2 regions of the Streptomyces sp. NBC_00726 genome follow, and region 1 is predicted to be linked to the other one. Evidence: riboswitches for the same ligand, from Rfam matches in the RefSeq annotation. Region 1 holds a riboswitch; the other holds the start of a gene.
What was found. Region 1 has a riboswitch for cobalamin ahead of OG338_RS27705 (CoA-acylating methylmalonate-semialdehyde dehydrogenase). Riboswitches for the same ligand answer to the same signal wherever they lie in the genome.

Region 1 (3,906 bases):
TGTCCCCGTCACGGGTGAAGATCGCGACCCCGTTCCCGTAGACGTGCTCGCTGGGCAGGCGCAGGGCCTCCTCGTAGCCGGCGGCGCGTACGACGCACAGCACCGGGCCGAAGATCTCCTCCTGATAGATACGCATGGCCGGCGTCACCCGGTCGAACAGGGAGGCCCCCGCGAAGAAGCCGCCCGCATGCCCGTCCAGGACGAAGTCCCGCCCGTCCACGACGAGTTCGGCGCCCTCCTCGACGCCGAGGTCGACGTAGGAGCGGACCCGTTCGACGGCCTCCGGGCCGACCAGCGGACCGAAGTCGGCGTCGGGGTCGTCACTGCGGCCGATCCGGAGCGTGCCGATGCGCTCCTTCAGCCGGGTCACCAGCGCGTCGGCGGTCTCCTCACCGACCGGGACGGCGACGGAGACCGCCATGCAGCGCTCCCCCGCCGAGCCGTAGCCGGCGCCGATCAGGGCGTCGACGGCCTGGTCGAGATCGGCGTCCGGCATCACGATCATGTGGTTCTTGGCGCCACCGAAGCACTGGGCGCGCTTGCCGTGCGCGGCGGCCGTGGCGTAGACGTGTGCGGCGACCGGCGTGGAACCGACGAAGCCGAGGGCGGCGACCCGGGGGTCGTCGAGGAGGGTGTCGACGGTCTCGCGGCCTCCGTTGACGACGTTCAGGACACCGGGCGGCAGCCCCGCTTCCAGGAACAGTTCGGCGAGCCGCAGCGGGACGGAGGGGTCGCGCTCCGAGGGCTTGAGGATGAAGGCGTTGCCGCAGGCGAGGGCGGGCGCGGCCTTCCACAGCGGGATCATCGCGGGGAAGTTGAACGGGGTGATGCCGGCGACGACGCCGAGCGGGGAGCGCAGGGAGTGGACGTCGATGCCGGTGCCGGCGTTGTCGGTGAACTCCCCCTTGAGCAGGTGCGGGATGCCGGCCGCGAACTCGACCACGTCCAGGCCCCGTTGGATGTCGCCGTGCGCGTCGGCGACCGTCTTGCCGTGCTCGGCGGACAGCAGCCGGGCCAGCGCGTCCTTCTCCCGCTCCACCAGCTGAAGGAACTTCATGAAGACCCGCGCACGCCGCTGCGGGTTCCACTCGCCCCAGCCGCGCTGCGCCTCGACGGCATCGGCGATGACCGCCTCGGTCTCGGTGCGGTTCGCGAGGGGCACCAGGGCCTGCACCTCGCCGGTGTTGGGGTCGTACACCTCGCCGTACGCCCCGGACGTTCCCGGGACGCTCTTACCGCCGACGAAGTGGGTCAACTCGCGCACGGAGGCGCGTTCGTGCTCGCGGACCATGACTGCCTGCTCTCGTCAGGAGGGATCCGGGGATGGCGCGCCGGGGCGCACACCCGCACCGAAGGCGTACGGGTATGGTGGGGCGCGAGATCGCGAATGGCCGGAGGCCCCGTCAGACGGCGGGCTCACCTGGGTCGTGGATACATACCGATGCCATGCGTGTCAGCTCCATCCTCGTGGACAACACAGAACATCCCGCGGCCGGTATCCTGACTCCCGGATCAGCGCGCGCCGTCCGCCTTCCCGACATCCAACTCGTCAGTGGCGTAACGCTCGACGGCGTACTCCCCGGTCACAGTGGCGGGACCGTGCCGGATTCACACCGGCTTCCCTGCACCGCGGGCCTTGTACTCGCGACTATATAGTTGGACGTCCTAGTAAATCCAGAGGCGCGTCCCGGCATGTCGTAGGCTGGGCACCGCAGCTGGTTCGCCCCGTCCGCCAGGCGGGATGCGTCGTAAGAGGGAACCCGGTGGGAATCCGGGACTGCCCCGCAGCGGTGAGCGGGAACGACCGCCGTCATACGCACTGGACCCGGGACGGGTCTGGGAAGCGACGGCCAGTAGGTGTCCTCCGGCACGGAGGATGGGCCCGCGAGTCCGAAGACCTGCCGACTGCCCGTGTACGGACCATTCCGTACACGGATATTCCGGTGACCTCGTGGGCGGGTCGGCGTACACACCAGGCGGAGCGTCCTTGCCCGTCGGGTCGTCGTCACCTTCGCGCTCTCGTCCCGTCTCCGGGATCTCAGGGATTCATCTCGCGAAGGAGATCTCCGTGACCACCAAGTCCGCAGCCGCGGCAGCACGCGCCACCGTGTACGGCTACCCCCGCCAGGACCGGGACCGGGAGCTCAAGAAGGCCGTCGAGGGTTACTGGAAGGGCCGCGTCACCGCGGACGCCCTCCGGCAGACCGCCGCACAGCTCCGGCACGACAACCGGCAGCAGCTCGCCGACGCCGGCATCCAGGAAGTCCCCACCGGTGACTTCTCGCTCTACGACCATGTGCTGGACACCACCGTCATGGTCGGCGCCATCCCCGAGCGCCACCGGGAAGCCGTCGCGGCCGACGCGGTGGACGGCTACTTCGCCATGGCGCGCGGCACCCAGGACGTGGCGCCGCTGGAGATGACCAAGTGGTTCGACACGAACTACCACTACCTGGTGCCCGAGCTGGGCCCCGGCACCGTCTTCACCGCGGACTCCGGCAAGCAGGTCGCTGAGCTCAAGGAGGCCCTGGCGCAGGGGCTTGCCGCCCGGCCCGTGCTGGTCGGCCCCGTCACCTATCTCCTGCTGGCCAAGCCGGCCCCCGGTGTGCCCGCCGACTTCGAGCCGCTGACCCTGCTGGACCGGCTGCTGCCGGTGTACGCGGAGGTGCTGGCGGATCTGCGTGCGGCCGGGGCCGAGTGGGTGCAGCTGGACGAGCCGGCCCTCGTCCAGGACCGCACCCCGGCCGAGCTCAACGCGGCCGAGCGCACCTACCGTGACCTCGGCGCGCTCACCGACCGCCCGAAGCTGCTCGTCGCCTCCTACTTCGACCGGCTGGGCGAGGCGCTTCCGGTGCTGGCGAAGGCTCCCGTGGAGGGCCTGGCGCTGGACTTCACCGAGGCCGCCGCCGCCAACCTGGACGCCCTGGCGGCCGTGGGCGGACTGCCCGGCAAGCGCCTGGTCGCCGGTGTCGTCAACGGCCGCAACATCTGGATCAACGACCTCCAGAAGTCGCTGTCCACACTGGGCACCCTCCTCGGGCTGGCCGACCGCGTCGACGTGGCCGCCTCCTGCTCGCTGCTCCATGTGCCGCTGGACGCCGCCGCCGAGCGGGACATCGACCCGCAGATCGTCCGCTGGCTGTCCTTCGCCCGGCAGAAGACCGCGGAGATCGTCACCCTGGCGACGGCGCTCGCGCAGGGCACCGACGCCATCGCCGGTGAGCTCTCCGCCAACAGGGCCGCGCTGGCCTCCCGGGCGGACTCCCCGATCACCCGGGACCCGGCCGTACGCGCCCGGGCCGAGGCCGTGACGGACACGGACGGCCGCCGCTCGCAGCCGTACACCGAGCGGGCCGCCGCCCAACGGGCACACCTGGGGCTGCCGTTGCTGCCGACGACGACCATCGGCTCGTTCCCGCAGACCGGCGAGCTGCGGACGGCCCGCGCCGATCTGCGGGCCGGGCGCATCGACACGGCAGGTTACGAGGAGCGCATCCGGACGGAGATCCGCGAGGTGATCTCCTTCCAGGAGAAGACGGGCATCGACGTGCTGGTGCACGGTGAGCCCGAACGCAACGACATGGTGCAGTACTTCGCCGAGCAGCTGACCGGATACCTCGCCACCCAGCACGGCTGGGTGCAGTCGTACGGCACGCGGTATGTGCGTCCGCCGGTCCTCGCCGGGGACATCTCGCGCCCCGAGCCGATGACGGTGCGCTGGACCTCGTACGCCCAGTCGCTGAGCGACCGCCCGGTCAAGGGCATGCTCACGGGTCCGGTCACCATGCTCGCCTGGTCGTTCGTCCGCGACGACCTGCCGCTCGGGGAGACCGCCCGGCAGGTGGCGCTCGCCCTGCGCGACGAGGTCAATGACCTTGAGGCAAGCGGAACTTCGGTGATCCAGGT
Region 2 (3,906 bases), 5.1 Mb from region 1:
AGCACCCCGTAGGTGGGGCGGCCCGTCAGGTCGCGCAGCATGTCGAGCCCCGGCTCAAGCAGCGAGACGTCGCCCCGGAACTTGTTGACCAGGTATCCCGCGACCAGCTCCTGGTCCTCCGGCGCGAGCAGCGCCGTCGTGCCGAAGAACGAGGCGAAGACCCCGCCCCGGTCGATGTCCCCGACCACCACGACCGGGAAGCGCGCGGCCCGGGCGATGCCCATGTTCACGATGTCCGTGCGGCGCAGGTTGATCTCGGCGGGCGAGCCCGCGCCCTCGCAGATCACCGCGTCGTACGTGCTCCGCAGCTGCTCCAGGCAGTCCGTGACGGTGGACAGCAGGCGCTCCTGCCGCCCGCCGTGGTAGCCGCGGGCGCTCATCTCGCCGACCGGCCGCCCCATCAGGACGACCTGGCTGGAGCGGTCGCCGCCGGGCTTGAGCAGCACCGGGTTCATCAGGGCGGTCGGCTCGACACGGGCGGCCTGGGCCTGCATCGCCTGGGCCCGGCCGATCTCCGCGCCCTCGCGGGTGACGAAGGAGTTCAGCGACATGTTCTGCGCCTTGAACGGGGCGACCTTCACGCCCCGGCGCACCAGCCAGCGGCAGATGCCCGCCGTGACGACGCTCTTGCCCGCGTCCGATGTGGTCCCGGCGACCAGCAGTCCGCCGCTCATATCGCTCTCCGTCCAGGTATACGAGGTCTGCGGGACCGGCGAGCGAGCGCCCCCGCGCCCAGCCGGGCGGCCACGCCGACGCCGAGGGCCAGCACGCCCACCCGGCGCGAGAGCCGCACCGCGCGCTCGATGTCCGCGGTCTCCACCGCCCGGCCGGCCGCCCCGTTGAGCACGGGCCGGTGCTCGACCCGGCCGCCGTAGGTGAGGGTCCCGCCCAGCCGTACGCCGAGCGCCCCGGCGAACGCGGCCTCCACCGGCCCCGCGTTGGGGCTCGGGTGCTTGGCGGCGTCCGCCCGCCAGGCCCGTACCGCCTCCCGGGGCCGGCCGCCCGAGGCCACGGCGAGCAGGGCGGTGAGCCGGGCGCCGGGCCAGCCCGCGAGGTCGTCCAGCCGGGCCGAGGCCCAGCCGTACCGCAGATGGCGCGGCGACTTGTGGCCGACCATCGCGTCGAGCGTGTTGGCGGCGCGGAAGCCGACGAGCCCGGGGACCCCTGCGAGGGCGCCCCAGACGAGGGCGCCGACCACCGCGTCCGAGGTGTTCTCGGCGACGGACTCCACGACGGCGCGCGCGATCCCGGGGCCGTCCAGCGCCTGCGGGTCGCGCCCGCACAGATGCGGCAGCCGCTCCCGGGCCGCCTCGACGTCCCCCGCGGCGAGCGCCCCGCCGATGGCCCGGGCCTCCCGCCCCAGCGACGTACCGCCGACGACGGACCAGGTGGCGGCGGCGGTCAGGGCCACGGACGCGGCGGGGTGGCGGCGAAGGGCGCGGGCGGCGAGCGCGGCGCTCCCGGCGGCGCCCCCGGCGCAGATCAGGGTGTGCAGGGCGCCCCGGCCGCGGTGGTCGCGCCAGAGCCGGTCCTCGACGGCCGCGGCGGCCCGCCCGAAGGCGGCGACCGGGTGGCCCCTGCGGGGGTCACCGAGCAGCAGGTCGGCGATCAGGCCGGCGGTGGCGCCGTACGCGTAGATGCGATCGGCACGCACGGCTCAGCCGGCCGTACCGGAGTCCGCCGGCAGAGGCTGTGGGGAGAGGGGCGCACGGCAGCCGGGCATGGCGATATGTCCTCACTCAGGGTCCGCGCCCTGGTTCGACGTGACGGCGGCAGGAGTCTCCTGGCTTCCGGATCGGCGGATTCCCCGGTCTTCCAGTCCGCTCGCGCGGGCCGTGACGTGCGGTGGGGGACCGCTCCCCGGTGACAGTGGCGGGACCGCGCCGGATTCGCACCGGCTTCCTCTGCTGTCGCCGTAATGGCTCCGGCAGTCCACCACGCCCCGCGAACGCCCGTCAACTCGCCGTTGACCTGCGGCGGCGGGGTGTGGGCGGACGCACATCGGGCCGGACGCGCACGAGGTGCGTCCGGCCCGGGGGAGGGGGTGCCGCGTCAGGCGACGATCAGATAGATGCCGTACGCGACCGCCGCCGCGCACAGCCCGAAGCAGACGTACGCCCCGGCGCGCGCCAGCAGGACCGAGGAGCCCGCCGGACCGCCCTGCGCGGCCGGTTCCGGCTGCTTGGAGAGGCCGACGATGCCGAGCGTGAAGAGGCCCACCAGGGCGACGGTGGTGACGAGGGAGACGCCGAAGACGGTGCCCAGAGCTGCCCAGTCGATGTTCATACGGGTGTCCTTTACCGGAGTGCCGGGTCGGTCAGACCGTGGCGGGTCGGGCCGGATCGGCGGCGGCGGGTGCGGCGGGCGCCGGAATGGTGGCGGCGAGGTCGTGCGCCTGGGCCGCGGTGGGCGGCGGGCTCACGGCCGCGATGGCCTGGGTGACGACACCGGCGGGCTCGGCCGGGGCCGCGTCCTCGGTGCCGGGTGCGACATCGCCGTGGCCGACCGGCTTGCGGCGCGAGAGCACCCAGATCGCCCCGGAACCAGCGACCAGCAGGGCCGCGACGACCACGACGCCCCAGGTGCCCTGCTTCGTCAGGAACTCGGCACCCGCGCCGACCAGACCGGCGGCCGGCAGGGTCAGGCCCCAGGCGACGAACATCCGGGTGGCGGTGGACCAGCGGACCACACCCCCGGCCCGGCCGAGGCCCGCGCCCATCACGGCCCCGGAGCAGGACTGCGTGGTGGAGAGGGAGAAGCCGAGGTGCGAGGAGGCCAGGATGACGGTGGCCGCGCTGGTCTGGGCGGCGAAGCCCTGCGGGGGCTTCAGCTCGGTCAGGCCGCTGCCCATGGTGCGGATGATGCGCCAGCCGCCGAGGTACGTGCCGAGCGCGATGGCCATTCCGGCGCTGACGATGACCCAGACCGGCGGGTTGGAGCCGGGGGAGAGGACGCCGCCGGTGACCAGGGCCAGCGTGATGATGCCCATCGTCTTCTGCGCGTCGTTGGTGCCGTGGGCGAGCGAGACGAGCCCGGCCGAGGCGATCTGCCCCGCCCGGTAGCCCTTGGCGGTCGCCTTCTCCTGGGCGTCGTTACGGATCTTCCCGCCGATCCGGTACGTGAGCCTGGTGGCCAGGAGCGCGGCCACGCCGGCCACGATCGGGGCGGCGACGGCGGGCAGCAGCACCTTGGTGACGACGGTGCCGCCGTTGACCGACGACCAGCCGGCGGACATCACCGCGGCGCCGATGAGGCCGCCGAACAGTGCGTGGGAGGAGCTGGACGGGAGCCCGACCAGCCAGGTCAGAAGATTCCACAGGATGGCGCCGACGAGCGCCGCGAAGATGACCTCGGTTCTGAGGCCGTCCTCGTTGACGATCCCGCCGGAGATCGTCTTGGCGACCTCCACGGACAGGAACGCGCCGACCAGATTGAGAACGGCGGACATCGCGACCGCCGTCTTGGGTTTGAGTGCGCCGGTCGAGATGGTGGTGGCCATCGCGTTGGCGGTGTCGTGGAAACCGTTCGTGAAATCGAACACTAGAGCTGTCACGATCACTATCGCGAGCAGCAGCGTGATGTGTTCCATTTACCCAGGCAATCGTTCGACGTCATTGGCACGTGGAACGTAGGCAACTTGAGTGAACGGAAGATGAACTGAGCAGGGCGTTGCGGTGACCCCCGCGGTGGTGGCCGGACGGCGCCCGGAAAGGATCTTCGGATGAGTGACGGACGGCACGACGAGATGGCCCGTGGATGGGGGGCGGTCGTCGCCGCGGCGCGCCGCACGGCGGCCGAGGGACTGGTCGTCGGCACCTCCGGAAACGTCTCGCTGCGGGTCGGCGACACGGTGCTGGTCACACCCAGCGGAGTGCCGTACGACGAGCTGGGCCCCGAGCACCTGAC

Region 2: it holds a riboswitch for cobalamin, as region 1 does, so the genes downstream of both, OG338_RS05020 (cobalamin biosynthesis protein) here and OG338_RS27705 (CoA-acylating methylmalonate-semialdehyde dehydrogenase) in region 1, are expected to answer to the same signal.

What each region holds. Positions count from the first base shown of each region.
Region 1 is NZ_CP108983.1:6,235,354-6,239,259, reverse strand. It holds gene OG338_RS27705 (CoA-acylating methylmalonate-semialdehyde dehydrogenase) at 1-1,291, opposite strand, end outside; cobalamin riboswitch at 1,473-1,654, opposite strand; cobalamin riboswitch at 1,700-1,921, shown strand; gene metE (5-methyltetrahydropteroyltriglutamate--homocysteine S-methyltransferase) at 2,069-3,906, shown strand, end outside.
Region 2 is NZ_CP108983.1:1,124,701-1,128,606, reverse strand. It holds gene OG338_RS05025 (cobyric acid synthase) at 1-674, opposite strand, end outside; gene OG338_RS05020 (cobalamin biosynthesis protein) at 671-1,654, opposite strand; cobalamin riboswitch at 1,777-1,906, opposite strand; gene OG338_RS05015 (hypothetical protein) at 2,053-2,286, opposite strand; gene OG338_RS05010 (anion permease) at 2,318-3,589, opposite strand; gene OG338_RS05005 (class II aldolase/adducin family protein) at 3,722-3,906, shown strand, end outside.